4 regions of the Vibrio sp. 2130-1 genome follow, and region 2 is predicted to be linked to each of the others. Evidence: predicted binding sites of a transcription regulator. Region 2 holds the regulator's gene; each other region holds the start of a gene.
What was found. Region 2 encodes CRP, which controls carbon source genes, mostly activating them, when cyclic AMP is high. Its sites were predicted from a motif close to TGTGANNNNNNTCACA; they were not measured.
Positions count from the first base shown of each region.

Region 1: ectA (diaminobutyrate acetyltransferase) is a predicted target of CRP. The motif match lies at 2,750-2,765, and genes of this name have one in related genera.
Region 3: R7Q09_RS05010 (NupC/NupG family nucleoside CNT transporter) is a predicted target of CRP. The motif match lies at 1,843-1,858, and genes of this name have one in related genera.
Region 4: udp (uridine phosphorylase) is a predicted target of CRP. The motif match lies at 2,911-2,926, and genes of this name have one in related genera.

Region 1 is NZ_JAWOUT010000002.1:471,487-476,446, forward strand. It holds gene R7Q09_RS04710 (3'-5' exonuclease) at 1-700, shown strand, start outside; gene R7Q09_RS04715 (BCCT family transporter) at 893-2,551, shown strand; gene ectA (diaminobutyrate acetyltransferase) at 2,866-3,399, shown strand; gene ectB (diaminobutyrate--2-oxoglutarate transaminase) at 3,434-4,699, shown strand; gene R7Q09_RS04730 (ectoine synthase) at 4,714-4,960, shown strand, end outside.
Region 2 is NZ_JAWOUT010000023.1:29,121-34,080, forward strand. It holds gene astD (succinylglutamate-semialdehyde dehydrogenase) at 1-824, shown strand, start outside; gene R7Q09_RS22310 (DUF1338 domain-containing protein) at 1,073-1,864, shown strand; gene crp (cAMP-activated global transcriptional regulator CRP) at 2,001-2,633, opposite strand; gene R7Q09_RS22320 (phosphoribulokinase) at 2,874-3,743, opposite strand; gene R7Q09_RS22325 (YheU family protein) at 3,869-4,081, opposite strand; gene R7Q09_RS22330 (hydrolase) at 4,115-4,960, opposite strand, start outside.
Region 3 is NZ_JAWOUT010000003.1:58,494-63,453, reverse strand. It holds gene R7Q09_RS05015 (DUF3541 domain-containing protein) at 1-508, shown strand, start outside; gene R7Q09_RS05010 (NupC/NupG family nucleoside CNT transporter) at 563-1,771, opposite strand; tRNA gene R7Q09_RS05005 (tRNA-Leu) at 2,333-2,416, shown strand; gene R7Q09_RS05000 (DUF2913 family protein) at 2,449-3,060, shown strand; gene R7Q09_RS04995 (tryptophanase) at 3,139-4,539, opposite strand; gene R7Q09_RS04990 (NADH:ubiquinone reductase (Na(+)-transporting) subunit B) at 4,838-4,960, opposite strand, start outside.
Region 4 is NZ_JAWOUT010000002.1:19,035-23,994, reverse strand. It holds gene R7Q09_RS02700 (methyl-accepting chemotaxis protein) at 1-576, shown strand, start outside; gene R7Q09_RS02695 (DUF1887 family protein) at 740-1,900, shown strand; gene udp (uridine phosphorylase) at 2,057-2,815, opposite strand; gene R7Q09_RS02685 (zinc/cadmium/mercury/lead-transporting ATPase) at 3,130-4,960, opposite strand, start outside.

The DNA of each region.
Region 1 (4,960 bases), on a different contig from region 2:
ATCCCAGACGCCAGAGTGGTCAATGTTGTTCAAACAACTCGCTAAAGAAGCGAAAGACGAGAGGCTCAAACGCTACTATTCGACACCGATGGTTAATGGGGAAACACCAATTGAACAAGTGCCATTTGTCTCGGTAGACTTTGAGACAACAGGATTGAACTCGGAAGAGGATGTCATTCTCACGATCGGACTTGTGCCGTTCACTATTGATCGTGTTCAATGTAATGGTTCTGCTCATTGGGTCGTTAACCCAAACAGAGAGTTAAACCACGAGTCTGTCATTATTCACGGTATCACTGACTCTGAGGTTAAAAACGCGCCGCAGCTGTCTCAGATCTTGGGTGAAATATTGGATGCGTTGTCAGGCAAAGTGGTACTTGTTCACTACAAGAACATTGAAAGGCAGTTCTTTAATAACGCCTTGCTAAATAGCATCGGAGAGGGGATACAGTTTCCTGTTGTTGATACGTTAGATATTGAGTATGCGATACAGCGCCGTGAATGCAGAGGTTTTATCAATAAGTTGAAAGGCAAGAAACCCGGTTCTGTACGATTAGGGCACGCTCGTGAAAGATATGGCCTCCCTGCTTATCAACCTCACCATGCCCTGACGGATGCGTTAGCAACTGCGGAGCTGTTTCAAGCACAACTGCAGTATCACTTTAATCGAAACATGCCAATATCTTCGGTTTGGCAATAGGCGTTATTTATGGTGAAAACAATAAAATGCAATGAGAGATAGGGGGCTTTAAGATTATGATGGCGGATTGAGTAACCGCTTATAAGAACAATGTTTTATGAACATGTGCTTGGTAGTGATGAAGACGTTTCATTACTCGAACTCCGACAAAAGTAATTTAAACTTGGTCACGTATTTTTAAGGAGATTATCCGTGAGCACCGATAATAACGGTGGCATTCAACGCCCCGATGGAAAAGTAAACGCAATAGATACTGACTATCAAATTGGTCAGGATAACGTTGCGCTAAAGGTAGGCCCATTTGGCCTTGATATTCACAACCGTGTTTTTGCAATTTCTGGCTTAGCAATCGTCATGTTTGTTGTGATAACACTATTATTCCGAGAACAGGTAGAGCCGTTTTTTGCAGACCTACGAGCGGGTTTGTTGCACAATTTAGACTGGTTTTTTCTCGCTTCAGGTAATATTTTTGTCATTGTCTGTGTCGGATTGATCTTCACACCATTGGGCCGTGTGCGAATCGGTGGTACTGAAGCAACACCGGATTACTCCTATGCCGGATGGTTGGCAATGCTATTTGCTGCAGGTATGGGCATTGGTCTCGTATTCTTCGGTGTATCAGAACCGATGTCCCATTTTAGTTCTGCGATTGGTGGCGTGAGCGTTGAGAATGGTGTACGTACTGACTGGGCACCGCTAGGTGGTGCAGAGGGCGATGCAACTGCAGCTTCGGCATTAGGGATGGCTGCGACGATTTACCACTGGGCACTTCATCCGTGGTCAATATACGCGCTCTTGGCTCTTGGACTGGCTATCTTTTCATTTAACAAAGGTTTGCCACTCACCATGCGCTCAATTTTTTACCCTTTGTTTGGTGAGCGTGTATGGGGTTGGACTGGTCATATTATCGATATTCTTGCAGTGGTAGCGACGGTTTTTGGTTTAGCAACATCGCTAGGCTACGGTGCATCTCAAGCCGCAACGGGTTTGAACTTCCTGTTTGATGTCCCAATGACCAATACCACGCAGGTTATATTGATTATTGGTATTACTGCGCTCGCTTTAATCTCTGTTGTGGCTGGACTCGATAAGGGCGTGAAAATCTTATCTGAAATCAACATGGGTCTTGCAGCGCTGCTATTGCTATTTGTTATTGTTGTTGGCCCGACGATTGCGATTTTAACTGGTTTCTTCGAGAACATCGTTTCCTATGTGGCTAATATCCCTGCCTTATCTATGCCATTTGGACGAGAGGATGTGAATTACTCTCAAGGCTGGACGGCGTTTTACTGGGCGTGGTGGATTTCTTGGTCACCATTTGTGGGTATGTTCATCGCACGTGTGTCTCGCGGTCGTTCGGTTCGTGAGTTTATTATTTGCGTTATTCTTATCCCATCTTCAGTTTGTGTGTTATGGATGACGGCTTTTGGCGGTAACGCAATTAGCCAATACGTTAATGATGGCTATGAGGCGGTGTTTAACGCAGAACTGCCTTTAAAACTTTTTGCCATGTTAGATGTTATGCCATTGGCTGAGATAACATCTTTTGTCGGCATTATCTTAGTCGTGGTGTTCTTCATTACCTCTTCTGACTCAGGATCACTGGTTATTGATACTATTGCTGCGGGCGGTAAGGTCGATGCACCAACGCCACAACGCGTGTTCTGGTGTACGTTTGAAGGTTTGGTTGCGATTGCATTGATGTTGGGTGGTGGTCTAGCTGCTGCTCAAGCAATGGCGGTGACGACTGGTTTACCATTTACTATTGTTTTGCTTGTTGCAACGGTATCTTTGATAAAAGGTTTGATGGATGAACCTCGTCCAAAGGCGGTTTCTAAGAAATCAAAATAACTAGTATCAGCAGTTAAATTATTGATAAAAGCGGTATGCGAAAGCATGCCGCTTTTTTTTGGATTTCTATTTTTCTCTGAGAAATGAACAGCATGGAAAATGGTCTTATTCTGGTTGTTTTTTGTACTGTGCATTTAGGTGACTATTTAATAAATTAGACATCGAACTATTTTAACTTTTGGTTAATAGGTTTATTTTTGTGATCTATATCACAAAAATACCGACAAAAAGGCGGATTATTTGATTTTTAGTCGCGAGGGATGCCCATAATAAAAAGGAAATTTAATTAGACCTCAAAGGATATGTATTTTCACATGATCACATCAGCACCTTGGGTCCTTTATCCAGAGATTGGAGAAGACTCAAGTAAAAAATGGATTTTTCGTGAGCCTAAAATCTCTGATGGTGACGACATTTACAGCTTGATTGCAGACTGTCCTCCATTGGACATGAACTCATCTTATTGCAATTTCCTACAGTCTACGCATTTCAGCAAAACCAGTATTTTGGTTGAGCAAAAAGGCGAAATCGCAGGTTTCATTTCCGGTTATCAGAAACCAGACGAGCAAGACGTTTTATTTGTCTGGCAAGTTGCAGTCTCACCTCGCTTTAGAGGTCATGGTTTAGCATTCCGCATGTTGAAAGAACTTCTCACCCGAGAGGAATTAGGCGGTGTTAAATCGGTAGAAACTACCATCACGGAAGATAATAAAGCCTCTTGGGCACTGTTCAAAAAGTTAGATGCGATGAACGGCAATTCTGGCCAAGTAAGCACATTTTTGGATGAAGAAGCCCACTTTAAAGGCAAACACGATACAGAATATTTGTATCGCATTCCTCTCAAATAATCCTCAAACAATAGGAATTAAAAACGGTCTCATCATGGATATTTTCAAAAAGCAGGAATCCAACGTACGCTCATATTCAAACAATTTCCCGGTCGTTTTTCGTAAAGCGAAAGGCTGCTGGCTAGAAACAGAACAAGGTGAACGATACTTAGACTTCCTTGCTGGAGCGGGATCTCTAAATTACGGCCATAACAATCCAGTACTAAAACAAGCGTTGCTTGAGTACATTGAAATGGACGGTATTACTCACGGTTTGGATATGCACTCAGAAGCGAAAGCATCGTTTCTGGAAGCGTTGGATACTTACATCCTTAAACCAAGAAACTTGGATTACAAGGTTCAGTTTACGGGCCCAACAGGGACTAATGCTGTTGAGGCGGCATTGAAGCTGGCTAAAAAAGTAAAAGGCCGCGACAGCGTCGTTGCGTTTACTAACGGTTTCCATGGTTGTACTGCTGGCGCACTGGCTGCAACGGGTAACCAGCATCACAGACAAGGTAACGGTTCTAGCCTAAGTAACGTCACTCGTATTCCATTTGAAGGTTACGCTGGCGTAGATGGTCTCGCGCTGTTCGAAACCATGCTAAATGATAACTCTGCAGGTATGGATAAACCAGCCGCTGTACTTCTTGAAACTGTGCAGGGTGAAGGTGGTTTAAATGCTGCTTCAAACGAGTGGTTACAACGTTTGAGCAAAATCTGTAAAGCCAATGACATTCTTGTGATTGTCGATGACATTCAAGCAGGTTGTGGACGTACCGGTACTTTCTTTAGTTTCGAGCCGTCTGGTATCCAACCGGATATCGTGACGCTATCGAAGTCGATCGGTGGTTACGGTTTGCCGATGGCTGTCGTATTACTTAAGCCTGAGCTTGACCAGTGGAAGCCTGGCGAGCATAACGGTACGTTCCGTGGCAATAATCACGCCTTTATTACTGCTGCAAAAGCACTAGAAATTTACTGGGCAAACGATGATTTTGAAACACACATCAAGCAGTGTTCAGACAAGGTAAGTGCAGTTATTGACCGTTGTGTTCGTCGCTTTCCTCAAATGTTTGTGCAGAAAAAAGGCCGCGGCATGATGGTTGGTATTGAATGTATCAATGGTGACATGGCATCTGAAATTGCGAAAAACTGTTTCGAGAATGGAATGGTGATAGAGACAGCGGGTCCAGAAGATGAAGTTGTGAAGTTCTTCTGTCCACTAACCATCAGCGAATCAGAGCTAGATCAAGGACTAAGCATCTTTGAAAATGCAGTAGAGACTATCGCTGCGAAACATTTCAAACAAGCATCTTAATAAGGATTTTAATTATGATCGTCAGAACTCTAGATGAATGCCGCAACAGCGAACGACGTGTTGTTTCAGATAACTGGGAAAGTGTCCGCATGTTGTTGAAAGACGACAACATGGGTTTCTCTTTCCACATCACAACGATTTATGAAGATACAGAAACTCATATTCACTATCAAAACCACCTTGAATCGGTGTTTTGTATGAGTGGTGAAGGTGAGATTGAAGTTGTAGGTGGAGAAACGTACCCAATCAAACCAGGTACAT
Region 2 (4,960 bases):
GCATTGATGGCGTACTGTTTACGGGTAGCGCGAATACGGGACATGTATTACACCGTCAATTTGCTGGTCAACCGGGCAAGATGCTCGCACTAGAAATGGGGGGTAATAACCCGATGGTGATCTCTGATAAATACGGTGATTTGGATGCCACGGTTTATACCATCATCCAGTCAGCGTTTATCAGTGCTGGGCAGCGTTGTACGTGTGCTCGTCGTTTGTATGTGCCATTGGGTGAAAAAGGCGATGCGCTTATCACCAAGCTCGTTGAAGCGACACGCAATATTCGCGTAGACCAACCATTTGCAGAACCTGCGCCATTTATGGGACCGCAAATTTCGGTCGCGGCAGCCAAGTTTATTCTTGATGCACAAGCTAATCTACAGTCTCTTGGCGGTGAAAGCTTGATTGAAGCGAAAGCAGGAGAGGCGGCGTTTGTTTCTCCTGGCATCATTGATGTAACCAACATTGCTGAGTTACCAGATGAAGAATACTTCGGCCCACTTCTGCAAGTGGTGCGTTACGAAGGGTTAGACAAAGCCGTGGCGCTAGCAAACGATACGCGCTTTGGCTTATCTGCTGGTTTGGTCTCAACCGACGACCAAGAATGGGAATACTTCGTTGACCACATTCGTGCAGGTATCGTGAACCGTAACCGCCAGCTCACTGGTGCAAGCGGTGATGCGCCATTTGGTGGTCCGGGGGCGTCGGGTAACTTGCGCCCAAGCGCTTACTACGCAGCAGATTACTGTGCGTACCCAATGGCATCAATGGAAGGTCAAGAGACTGTCTTGCCTGCAACATTGAGTCCAGGTGTAGCGCTATAAGTTTTAATAATAGAGTCGCAACTATGCATTGCGGCTCACCTTGCCGGCGCATCATTTAGGTATGGGTTGTAGTGATCGTTGGCAGAACACGAAAAGTGAGCAAAGACTCGGAAAAGCGTGTTGACTGACTGGCATTTACCGTCACAGGTTGATGGTTGCTCGTTCATTGTTCTGGACAACTTTTGTTGTGAACGAGCAGCCAACTTCCGCTTACCTTTAAACTCTACATCTCGTAACAAGGAGTCGTTATGACGCCCGATGTGTTATTTGAATCGCTATGGCAAGATTACATTCAACGTCTTTGCCCTTCGGCTGCTAAAGTGCATCAGCTGCTTCAAGAAGATGAGCCTCTGATTAATGATCATATAGCTTTACGTACCTTCAATATCGCGCCTCTTGGTATTGAAACTCTAGCTAAGCCATTTGTAGCTATTGGTTACAAGGCGTGTGGTGATTACGTTTTCGAAAGCAAAAAGCTGGTTGCTAAGCACTATGAGCACCCAGATCCGAAGCAACCTAAAGTATTTATTAGTGAGCTAAAAGTTGAAGAGTGCTCGTCTGAGCTACAAGAGATTGTGAAAAATTTGGTGGCACAAGTCGATGCTGACAAGCTGAACGATAGCGCATTCTTACATGGTGGACGCTTGTGGGATTTAAGCTTTGCTGATTACCAAACGTTGGCTAAAGAAAGTGAGTACGCATCTTGGCTTGCGGCGCATGGTTACGGAGCAAACCACTTCACGGTGAGCGTTAACCAGCTCAATGAATATGAAGAAGTGAAGCAGGTAAACGATCATCTGCGTACCGCTGGGTTTACCATTAATGAAAATGGTGGTGAAGTGAAGGGCACTCCTGAGGTGTTGCTAGAGCAGTCATCGACCATGGCAGATAAAGTAGCGGTTCGTTTTAGCGAAGGCACTGAAATTATCCCTGGCGGGTTTTATGAATTTGCTAAGCGCTATCCGATGGAAAATGGTGATTTGTACCCAGGTTTCGTGGCCGCTTCAGCTGACAAAATCTTTGAAAGTACGAATGGCTAAGTTTTAGGGTTAACCTGTTAAGCTTACTCATTAGTGTTCGCTGCACCCTATCTCATTTGGTCATGAGCAAATAAAAAGCCACCAATGTTGCCATTGGTGGCTTTTATAATTTTGTTCGTGTCACTCTAGTTTGAGATTAACGAGTACCGTAAACCACGATGGTTTTACCGTGAGCAGAGATTAGGTTCTGCTCTTCTAGCATCTTCAAAATACGACCTACTGTCTCACGAGAACAGCCAACAATTTGACCGATTTCTTGACGAGTGATCTTGATTTGCATGCCGTCTGGGTGAGTCATTGCGTCTGGTTGTTTTGCAAGGTTCAGAAGCGTCTGAGCGATACGACCAGTTACGTCTAGGAACGCCAGGTCACCCACTTTTTGGCTAGTTACTTGAAGACGACGAGCCATCTGCGCAGAAAGACGCATTAGGATGTCTGGGTTTACTTGGATAAGCTGACGGAACTTCTTGAAAGAAATTTCAGCAACTTCACAAGGAGATTTAGCACGAACCCAAGCTGTGCGCTCTTGGTCTTCCTCGAATAGACCAAGTTCACCAATAAAGTCTCCTTGGTTTAGGTAAGAAAGGATCATCTCCTTACCTTCTTCGTCTTTGATAAGAACCGCAACAGAACCTTTAACGATGTAGTACAAAGTTTCTGCCTTTTCGCCCGCGTGAATTAGCGTGCTCTTTGAAGGGTACTTATGAATATGACAGTGTGAAAGAAACCACTCTAATGTTGGGTCGGTTTGAGGTTTACCTAGAACCATAATATCTCACTTCCTCTGCAGGGTACGCTTGCGCTATCCATATTTTAGCTAAGCCTGAATTAGGCCTACTAGAATAAGAGCACTTTTTATATGCTGCAAGCTCTCTTGTGTTTCGGTAAGAAATAGTATCCTTTTTCGAAAACGATTTCTTGATTTTAATCGTGCCATGATTGAGATTTTGTAAGCAAAACTGTGCACATGATCACGGTATGAAAAGTAAACATCTTCGCAGGCAGGTTTTTAGCCAATTTTCCCTGTTTCGATGAGCTGTTGTAGGATAGGCCGAACTATGAGCTCCATTGCAAAGCTCATCTTACCGCCGGGTACGACAATCGTGTTGTGGCGTGACATGAATGAGCCATCAATCATGGCCAGCAGATATGGGAAGTCGACATTCTTGATACCGCGTAGGCGAATCACCACAAAACTCTCATCCAAACTAGGGATGCCTTTTGCATTAAGTGGGTTGGAAGTATCAACGGTCGGTACGCGCTGGAAGTTGATGTGAGTACGAGAAAACTGAGGAGTGATATAGTTGAGGTAATCGTCCATGGATCGCACGATTGAGTCCATTACCGCTTCACGCGAATGGCCGCGATCGCGAGTGTCGCGTACGAATTTTTGTATCCACTCTAAGTTCACAATCGGCACCATGCCAATTAAGAAATCCACATGTTGAGCAACATTAACATCACCATCCACCACGCCACCATGTAACCCTTCATAAAACAGCACGTCGCTGTTTTCGGGTAAGTCTTGCCACGGCGTAAACGTGCCTGGCATTTGATTGTAGGGAACCGCTTCGTCAAACGTGTGCAGATAACGGCGCACGCTGCCAGTGCCATCATGCCCGAACTTACGGAAAAACTCTTCTAGTCCCGGGAAGTCATTAGCTTGTGGGCCAAAGTAGCTAATGTGTCGACCTTGCTCGCGGGCTTTGCGAATTTCGATGTCCATTTCTGGGCGAGTAAAGCGATGGAAGCTATCGCCTTCAACCCATGCGGGTTTAACGTTCATCATATTGAACATTTTACGGAAGGCTTCAGATGTAGTGGTCGTGCCGGCACCGGACGAACCAGTAACCGCAATAATTGGGTGTTTAGCTGACATGACAAACCTTGTCGAAAATTACTTACCTGTAATGTGCAGTAGAGTTACTACTGCACGGTCGATATCCCACTATAGCACGTAACAATACCTTGTCATCGAGTGGGATACGGTAAAATGTGAAGGGTCTAAAATTTTGTTTTATGCTGAATATCGACGGTTTCGTGTAGCTCAGAGAACACGATAACCGCTTCACCTTTTTCCAATTGAGCTTTAACTTGATCAATTTTGTCATGCAAAGAAACCTCGACGGTTCCGTAATCCGTTCCTTCGCGTAAGACGAATTCACGAATTAAGTTTTCCAATGTTTCCGGCGCAATGTCTTGCCATGGAATGATCATAAATACCTCTAACTTTTATGATGAGCGGCTAGTTTACTGCGTTCGTTGCTTGGATACAGCAGAAAGGTAATCTGCGGCGATACTTTCGTAATACGCGGGCAGCGCTTCCTCCAACCAAAACTTAGGTTTTAACGCCGTTCCTGTCAGGAAGCCAACATGGCCACCGTGCTCAAAGAGACGGTAATCAATGTTATCTGGCAGAACAAACTTCGGTATCACATCATCGGTCATGAACGGATCGTCTTTGGCATGGATGATCAGTGTGGGTAGCGTGATTTGCTGTAGTTTACTTAAGCCAGAGCATTGGTCGTAATAATCTTGTGCGTCTTTAAAGCCATGCAATGGTGCGGTAATCAAATCATCGAATTCATACAGCCGTGTGACACGTTTGATTGAGTTGTAGGACAGCGCCAGCTCGCCATGCAGTAGATGATGCTTTTGTAACGCGTTACGTTTCAGTGAAGAAAGCAGATAACGGCGATACACTTTTGAAAAGCCTTGTTCTATACGGTTCGCACACGCCGCTAGGTCTAAAGGCGCTGAGATAATAGTCGCTGCATTCAAAATAGGGTGGTCTTTATATTGGGCTAAATAATTCGCCAACATGTTACCGCCAAGAGAAATACCAACCGCAACCTTGGGGTTATCAGGAAAGCGTTGTTCAAGGTGCTCTAGGAAGTAACGAGCATCCGTCACTTCTCCCGAGTGATAAGCTCGTGCTTTTTTGTTTGGTTTACCGCTGCAGCCACGAAAATGCATCATCACCGACAGCCATCCAGATTGAGCAAATGCATTCATTAGCCCATTGGCATAAGGGCTATAGAAGCACCCCTCTAATCCATGAAATAAAACAAAAATCGGCTTTTTTTGTGCAGGCTC
Region 3 (4,960 bases), on a different contig from region 2:
AGGAGAGCAAGATGTGGTCGAGGAATTCACTCAAACCTTCCGTGACACCTACCCCGACGATAAAGATAAGATGCTTTCAGCTCAGCAGTATTGGAACAAACTCTATGGTATGACGCACATCATCTTTGCCGATTCACAGTATTATCAGGAGCGAGTAAGCGAGAAGAAACACCAATGGATTTATGATTACTTTCGCAACAACATCGACACTATCCTACTGCGCGCCAAAGAAGATGTGATTGCGGAAGTCGGCATTTCGTTTTTGTTAGCAGGCTTGGACCATGATCCGGTCGTAAAGAAGACCCGCCAAGCCATTCGTCATGCAATCAACGCAGAAAAAGGGATGATTCCGTCGGTCGACGGTAACTTTGATCTCAAGTACGGCGAACACCGTAACGTGCTAGCCATCATGCTGCTCGATTGGAAAGGGGTACATAAAGCGCCAACTTATCAAGAGCACCCAGAGGCTTTTAAATCGATACCTTACGGCTTAATGCCCAAGCCTTAGAAATAACAAAACCCGCCATTTAGGCGGGTTTTTAGTGTGGATCTTCAATCTAAATTAGAGCGAGATAAAAATGCCCGCTAAGCACGCACTCATCAGGTTAGCGAGTGTACCAGCAGCAACCGCTTTTAGGCCTAGACTTGCAACATCTTTGCGGCGCTCAGGTGCCATCACGCCGATAGAACCCAACTGAATCGCAATTGAGCCAATGTTCGCAAAACCACACAACGCAAAAGTGATAATAATTTGAGTATGCTCAGACAGTGTCGCTTTGTGCTGCACAAAATCGATAAACGCAACAAACTCATTCATCACCACTTTCTGACCAATGTATGAACCCGCAGCTAGGATTTCGTGGCTTGGCACACCAATCAACCATGCGAGAGGTGCAAACAAATAACCAAAAATCGCTTGTAGCGTTACGCCAGAGAAACCAAGTATCTCACCCAAGTTTTCTAGCCCCGTGTTCACCATCGCGATAACACTCACGAAAGCGATAAGCATGGTACCAACAGCAACAGCAACTTTCATACCGCCCATAGCACCGCTTGCTAGCGCATCAATTACGTTGCTTTCTTCTGATTTATCTAGCTCAATATTGTTGTAATCGCTTGGCGTTTGACGCTCAGGAACGATAATTTTTGCCATCATCAAACTACCTGGCGCTGCCATAAAGCTTGCCGCGATCAAGTATTTGAGGTCGACCCCTAAACCAGCATAACCACCAAGCACACTGCCCGCCACTGAAGCCATACCACCAGCCATCACGGCAAACAGTTCAGAGCGAGTCATGTTAGAAAGAAATGGACGAATAAGAAGTGGTGACTCGCCTTGAGATAAGAAGATGTTCCCTGTTGCAACCAAAGACTCTGCTTTACTCGTACCCAAGAACTTCTGGATAGCGCCGCCAATAAATTGAATCACTTTTTGCATAATGCCCAAATAGTAAAGGGCGGAGATAAGAGCACTGAAGAAGATGATGATAGGAAGGACACGAATAGCGAAGATAAAGCCAGAAGAAGCGAGGTCACCAAAGAGGAATTTAATCCCTTCATCAGCAAAGCTGAGTAGCCCCGCGACCCCATTACTTAAACTCGCCAGCGCCGCTTGACCCAACGGGAAATAGAGCACCAAAGCAGCAAACCCCATTTGTAGCATCAAGGCGCGAGATACAGTTTTCCAATTAATGGAAGAACGACCCTCAGAAAGTAGGAAAGCACAACCTAGCAGTGCAACAATACCAAATAGACTAAATAGAACACTCATGAGCTGGACCTACTAAACGTTGAAAAAGAAAAAAGAGCCAAAGGAATTGGCAGAAGAAAGGGACAACGCAGCGAGTGATAACTCACTTTTAGATCCAGAATGTAGACAGAACGAATAGTTCGACATCTTATTTTTACCTTATACAAGCAATTGAACGTAGCTGGTCCGGTCCGTGGGGTCATTCACTGCTGGCGAGCATGTTGCTTGGCCTGCTCCATGTGACGGCTTGTATGGGTAAGGGTCCTGAACAACTAAACCCTAATTCCCGCTTAAACGGGACGCAAGTATAGCCAACAAAAAGAGATATTCATCACATTTATTTACGCAAACGTTCAAGCGTTCAAAATTTAGGCAAAAGTACTCTTTTGTCGTCATACTATTAATAAAAGTAAGGGCATAAGGATAGGCGTTGATGGTAAAAAACATAAAAGTGACCAATAAATATGCAATCAAACTCGAAAGAGCCAAAATTCGTCATTTTGCTCTCGCCAACAGGTGGATTTTGGTTATACAATTCGCGTTGCTTCTTTCGAGGCCTCTGAGTATTCAGAGCATCATGATGCCGAGATGGTGAAATTGGTAGACACGCTAGCATGAGGTGCTAGTGCCTTTGGTGTGAGGGTTCGAGTCCCTCTCTCGGCACCATTATCCTTCTTCCCTAATTTTGTTCGAGTGTAATGCAAAGTTCTAAGCAGGCAAGACAGTCTACAGATGCTAATCAACTTCTGAGTGAGCTTGCGGTTCACGCTTTATTACACCTGCACTTTAAAATTCACGCGTCCTCGCATGGCCTCTCCCTTAAAGAACGTAATGACTTACTTCAGAAATGGCTGAAACCAAAACTGAAGAGTAATCGCTATAAGCTGATTAAAAAGCCGTTAAAATCTTTGACTCAGCAGGCAAAAGGTGAGAACGGAAATCTGGAAGCATTACTCGAGCGCTGCGTCGGTGCAGACAAACCCAGCAACCCTCAACCCGATCTAGATAGCTACTTGCTGCTGATCAACGAGATTGAGAAGAAACTGGGGACTACCGTGTTATTATCTCGACCGGAAGACGTCGACTTATCTCACGACCAACACGGCTGTTTGCTGTGTGTGCTTTCTGAGAACTTAAATCAGCACTTCGATGATAATAACGCCCTAATCGCTCCTATTTCGATGCTGTTCCGCGGACCAATGAGTCAACGTTCACTTTTTCTTGGCAGCATTTACGCCAGTGGTACCTTCAATTATGAAGTGCAGTATCAAGACGACCAGTTCGTTCGCATCACATTAGAGTTGGCGTAAGTGTAACGCTAAGAAATAAACGAATCGAAAAAGGCCGCGAAACTCGCGGCCTTTTGATTATCTAGATTTAAACTTGAGTTAATCGATCTCTTTAAATCGAGCAGTAAAGTGGCGCAGCACTGGTGGCTCGTACTCGAAAGTGAGCCCTTTTAACTCATGTGCACGATTTTTCAGTTCGATAATCGCATCCGCAATGTAATCCATATGATCGTTTGTGTAGACACGACGTGGAATGGTCAAACGCATCAACTCAAGCTCTGACGCTTTTTGTTTACCCGTTTCCGGATCTCGACCAAGCAGCAACGATCCTATCTCTACTGCTCGAATACCCGCTTCCAAGTACAAAGCATTACACAATACCTGCGCAGGAAACTGATCAGCTGGAATATGTGGCAAAATCTTAGCGGCATCCACAAACACCGCATGACCACCCGTTGGGTATTGAATCGGAATACCGCCTTCACGTAAGCGCTCACCTAAGTATTGAACTTGGCTAATTCTATAGTGAAGAAAATCCTCATCCGCGGCTTCATACAAACCGCGAGCGAGCGCTTCCATATCACGCCCAGCCATGCCGCCGTATGTTACAAATCCTTCCATGGGTACGCAGCGCGTCTGCACCGCCTGGAACAACTCCTTATGATCACGAATACAACACATGCCACCAATGTTTACCATCGGGTCTTTCTTAGCTGACATGGTGAGCATATCACCGTACTGGTACATCTCACGGATGATTTCCAGAATCGATTTATTCTCGTAACCCGCTTCACGCTGCTTGATAAAGTAGGCGTTCTCACAGTAACGAGCCGAGTCAATCACCACTGGAATATCGTACTTGGTTGCAATCTCGTACACACTGCGCATGTTTTCCATCGACACAGGCTGACCACCGGAGCTATTACAAGTAATCGTGGTGATAATTGCACAGATGTTATGCGAACCGTGCGCTTCAATTGTTGCCACCAGCTTATCGATATCAAAATTGCCCTTCCAATCATAAGGCGTAGTGGTGTCGAATGCTTCTTCCGTTACCACGTTAATCGCTTTACCGCCATTGAGTTCAATGTGACCCGCTGTGGTATCAAAATGGTAGTTCGAGATAAATACTGGCGTTTCGCCACCACGCACCTGACGCATACGCTCAATCAAAGCGGGGAACAAAATTTGCTCGGCACCACGCCCTTGGTGTGCAGGCACGGTGAGCTTATAACCGAAGAAGTGCTCCACTGCATCACACAGGTTGTAGTAATTTCGACTCCCCGCATAGGATTCATCCCCCATCATGATGCCAGCCCACTGATTATCACTCATGGCACCAGTGCCTGAGTCAGTCAGCAAATCGATATAAACATCATCACTACGAAGAAGAAATGGATTATAGCCCGCTTCTTTTAACGCGACTTCACGGTCTGACAAAGTCGTCATTTTGATTGGCTCAACCATTTTGATACGGAAAGGTTCTGGAATACGTTTCATTGTTAATTTCCTTATACGCATTGTCCTACGCAGTTTCACGTAAGACTAAAAAACAAATAGATAGAATGCTTTTCAATGCGATTGCATTGAGGAAATCAACGAGAAGAGATTTTACTAAGAAGAGACAAGCAGTAGTCTAGGTTATACCAGAACGACAGCACCAAACAGCTATCGAGAATATCCTTTATTCTCATCGTCTTCGTCCTCCTGATAAAAATAAAAAGTCAGAAACCCTATGTCTCTGACCTTTTCAATATAGTGCAGTTTTCAATCAACTTTCAGTGAGGTCACCCTCATTTTAAGAAGGTCTCGCCCTTTTCATTCTGCGTTTGATATTACTTTCTTTGACTAGGTAATCGAAAAGTGGCGCGAATAAGTTAGCAAATAGAATCGCTAACATGATGCCTTCTGGATAAGCCGG
Region 4 (4,960 bases), on a different contig from region 2:
GAAACACGTTTGAACGAATCGGTTTCCGCAGTTTCTGAGCTACAAAAGATGAGTGGTCAAATTGGATCTATCCTTGATGTGATCCGCAACATTGCGGAGCAAACCAACCTACTGGCATTGAACGCGGCAATTGAAGCGGCTCGCGCTGGTGAACAAGGTCGCGGCTTCGCGGTAGTGGCAGATGAAGTACGAGTACTCGCATCAAGAACGACTCAATCAACCACTGAAATTGAATCTATGATCTGTAATCTGCAATCTAGCTCACAATCGGCAAACCAAGTCATACAAAGCTGTATGAGCGATATGGAGATGTCGGTTGAGCAAGCGTCAAAAGCGAACAGCTCAATGGAAGAGATCCAGGCGCTAATCATCGAAATCAGCCAAATGAGTACGCACATTTCACAAGCAGCAGCAGAGCAAAGTGAAACATCAACAGACATTGCTCGCAGCATCGAAGATATCAACAGCATCGCCGATGAAAGTTTCCATGCCATGTCGAGTATCGCACAAACCAGTGAATCACTGACCCACTTGGCTCATCAGCAAAATGAATTGGTCCACCGATTTAAGTTATAAATACTTTATAATTAAGAGCATTAATTAGTGCAATCAACTGTATAAGGGCGACTTTTTGTTAAGTCGCCCTTGTTTTTTGTCGGCCATGTCTACATATGATTAATAAGGCCAGCTCATCCCCTTGCACAACTCTTTTCGAGCGGCCTCATAAAAAGGAAAATCTATGGCTGTTCATGTTGGTATTATCGACCAAGACCCAGTGAGATTGGTCACTCCTCTATTAGATAATCGTACGCTAAGCACACATATCGTCTTCATCGGAGACAAGAGCCAGTTAGATATATTTGACCGACTGAGTGCCGTTTTAGATCAACGAGAAATTACTTCTGAATTTTTTGAAATTCCATCCGCTGTTAATACATCTCTGATCAAACAAGCAATTCAAAAACTGGCAAAAGATCTCCATGAACGCGGCGAAGATGTAAAATTGAACGCGAGCTGTGGTCTTCGTCATCGCTTGTTGTCGGTGTACGAAGTTTTCCGTACCTATCGCTGGCCAATTTTTGTGGTTGAGCCTAGTAGCGATAAGCTTTGTTGGTTATACCCTGATGGCAAAGAAGATACCCAAGTCGAAGATCACATTACGATTGCAGATTACCTCACTATCTTTGGTGCACGCGGCGAGTTTCACCACGTTGATTTACCACCTCTTCTTGATAAAAAATTGTATGAACTTGGTGAACGATGGGCCTCAAATGCGCTTGAGCTTGGGCCAGGTCTAGCAACACTTAACTACCTTGCAACCACATGCCGCAAAGAACAAAAGCTTGATGTCGAGCTCTCCGAAAAACAGCAGGGCTACCGTGAGCTCAACATGTTGCTTTCAGATTTAGTAGAAGCAGAAATCGCCACCTATGAGAATGGCGTTTTAACGTTTGCAGATGAAGATGCTCGACGCTTTTCAAACGGTGAGTGGTTAGAAACTTTGGTTCACAGCACCGTGAAGCAAATCCAAGACACCATGCCGACGATTCAAGATCGATCGTTAAATGTTCAGGTTTATCGTAAACTTGGTGAAAGTGAAGTACGCAATGAGTTAGATGTCGCAACAGTTGTAAACAACAAGCTGCACATCATCGAGTGCAAAACCAAAGGCATGAGAGATGACGGCGACGATACTTTATATAAGTTAGAATCGCTTCGCGATCTATTAGGTGGCTTACAAGCGCGCGCAATGTTGGTGAGCTTCCGTCCTCTTCGTCACAATGACATTACTCGTGCTGAAGACTTAGGGCTAGCCCTGATTGGCCCTGATGAGCTTAAAGATTTAAGAACGCACTTAACTGCTTGGTTTAAAGACGCGGGCGGTTCAGACGAGATATAGTGCCATTAAGAAAAGCTAAAATTCACAACGATAAAAAGCAGCATTAATGCTGCTTTTTTATACCTAAATTTTAGCTGTACGCATTTCTATAAGTAGAAAAAAACCAGAGGTTAGCCTCTGGTTTTTTCTGTTTGTTTAAATGCCAACTATAGCGGCTTAAAGCATTTTACGCGCTGCTTCTACAACCACTTTAATTGAACGCGCTTCCGTTTCTTTCAGAGTTGAATGATCTGGAATCTCTTTTTGTGTACGGTTGATGATAACACCAGCCACACAACCCGCTTTTAAACCAGAGCTCGCACACATTGTTAGCAGTGTTGCAGACTCCATCTCGAAGTTAAGTACGCCCATGTCTTGCCATTCTTGCATAGAGCCTTGGAAACGCTTAACAACACGACCAGAGAACGTATCGTAACGTTCTTGACCAGGGTAGAACGTGTCGCTTGATGCAGTCACACCCATGTGAACTGTAGCGCCAGACTCTTCTACTGCTGCTTTCATTGCGGTTGCTACTTCAAAGTCAGCAACTGCTGGGAATTCCATAGGAGCAAAGTGTAGGCTCGCACCGTCAAGACGAACTGACCCCGTCGTTACGATCATGTCACCCACGTTTACATGTGGTTGAATTGCACCCGTTGTACCAACACGTAGGAAAGTACGAACACCAAGCTGTGCCAATTCCTCAACTGCGATAGAGGTAGAAGGACCACCAATACCTGTAGAACAAACCACAACAGGTTTACCGTCTAACTCTGCACGGTATAGCGTGTATTCACGATGGCTTGCTAGAAATACTGGATTTTCCATTTGTTCTGCGATTTTTTGAACACGCGCTGGGTCACCAGGAATGATCGCTAGAGTCGCACCATTAAGATCAGCTTCAGTAACACCTAAATGGAATACAGCTTGAGACATAAGTCGCTCCTTATTGTGGCTTATTTTATGAACAATAAGCTCATTAATCAGTTATTGGGTACAGATGCACTGTAGCGAACCTTTCACCAACATAGAGTGATCACAATCACAATGACAAAATGTAATGAAAATTAAATTTCAAACAAAACTGGTATTGATCACACTTTAAGGGGCGTTAGATCATTTTGTTGCATAGCAATGCGTGATTTCAAGGACGAGAAAAACGTCTGATCGCATCAGGTTAATACGGTTAAAAAAAGCCCGATACACGAATGCCTCGGGCTATTAATGAGTGGGATCAATGGTTAGGTCAGTTATTTGATCTGCTTGGACTCAAAACGAAGTAATCTCAACGCATTCAATGTCACCAGTGCTGTTGCACCACTGTCGGCTAATACAGCAACCCACAACCCAGTTACACCAAGTAAACTTGTCACTAAGAATACACCTTTCAAACCTAGCGCTAACGCGACATTCTGACGAATGTTACTTAGCGTCGCACGCGACAGTTCTATCATGGCAGGTAGCTCAATCAAACGGTTGTGTGTTAACGCCGCATCAGCAGTCTCGAGCGCAACATCCGTACCGCCTCCCATCGCAATGCCGATACTCGAAGCTTTCATGGCTGGAGCATCATTGATACCGTCTCCCACCATCGCAACGGTATGTTGTTGTGATAGCTTCTCGACGTAATGCACCTTGTCTGCAGGTAACAAACTCGCTTTATAATCCAAGCCTATTCTATTTGCCATTGCTTCTGCACTTCTCGGGTTGTCACCCGTTAGCATCACCGACGTGACCCCAAGTTCCTTCAACATTGCGATGGCCTGCTGGGCATCTGAGCGCAATGTATCTTGCCATGCGATCACGCCAATGACCTCGTCATCGAAACGCACAATGACAACCGTTTTACCTTGTTGTTCCAACGTAACCACTTGCTCTTTGGCTTCTTGAGAAAGTGGAAAGTCTGCCTTTGAAGGCGTGACCACTTGGACCATTTTTCCATCGACGTAACCAGTGACACCAGAGCCTACTTGCGCGGTTTTATCCAACGCTTCAGGAATAGTAAGCCCCTGCTCTTGCACTTTGGTAACTAAAGAAACCGCTAGAGGATGACTTGAACCAACCTCGATTGACGCAGTTAGGCTAAGTAACTTGTCTTCATCCATATCAAAAGCAAAGACGTCAGTCACTTCTGGTTTACCTTGCGTCAGTGTCCCAGTTTTATCAAATGCGACAGACTCAACCTTGCCAAGCAACTCAAGCGCCGCTCCACCTTTGATCAATGCGCCCCGCTTAGCCGCTGCCGCCAAGCCAGAAGTGATCGCCGCAGGTGTTGAAATTACTAATGCACATGGACAAGCAATCAACAGCAGGGCGAGTCCTCGATAGATCCACGTTTCCCACGGTTGGGCAAATAGTAATGGCGGCGTAACGATAACCATCAGAGACACCAGCATCATTAGCGGCGTATACCAACGGCTAAATTTATCAAGAAAGCGTTCTAATGGTGCCTTACGAGATTCGGCTTCTTCAATCAAATGAAGAATTCGGTCTATCGCATTCTCGCCCTGACGGGAAGTCACCTGTAAGCGAACCACTTTATCGACAACCACAGCCCCGGCCATCACTTTGCCACCGGTTTGATGTTCAACGGGAACAGATTCTCCCGTTAACGCACTTTCGTCAAAACTCGCAAGCGCATCTTGCAAAACACCGTCGGCAGGCAAACGACCTCCGGGTGCGACTTCTATGATATCCCCTGGTTTAAGCTGAGCAGCTGGTACTTCTTTACGCTCTCCATCAATAATTAAAATTGAATTTTCTGGGACTAAGTCCATTAACGCCTGGACACCGCTTCGCGCGCGAGATGATGCATATGCTTCTAACTTTTCACCAATAAGGAAAAGCAATAACACCATTGCGGCTTCGGCGGTTTCACCTAAATATAAAGCGCCGAGCGCCGCTACACTCATTAACGTTTCAATCGCAAAAGGCGTACCGCTACGCGCCAACTTAAATGCTTTGAGCGCGATTGGGTATAAACCAAGTAAACACGTCAAAGTGAATAACCAAGCGCTTATTTGAGGGTCGATCTTAGAAATGACTGCCGCAGTAGCCATTGCACCAGCAATCGAGAGAATT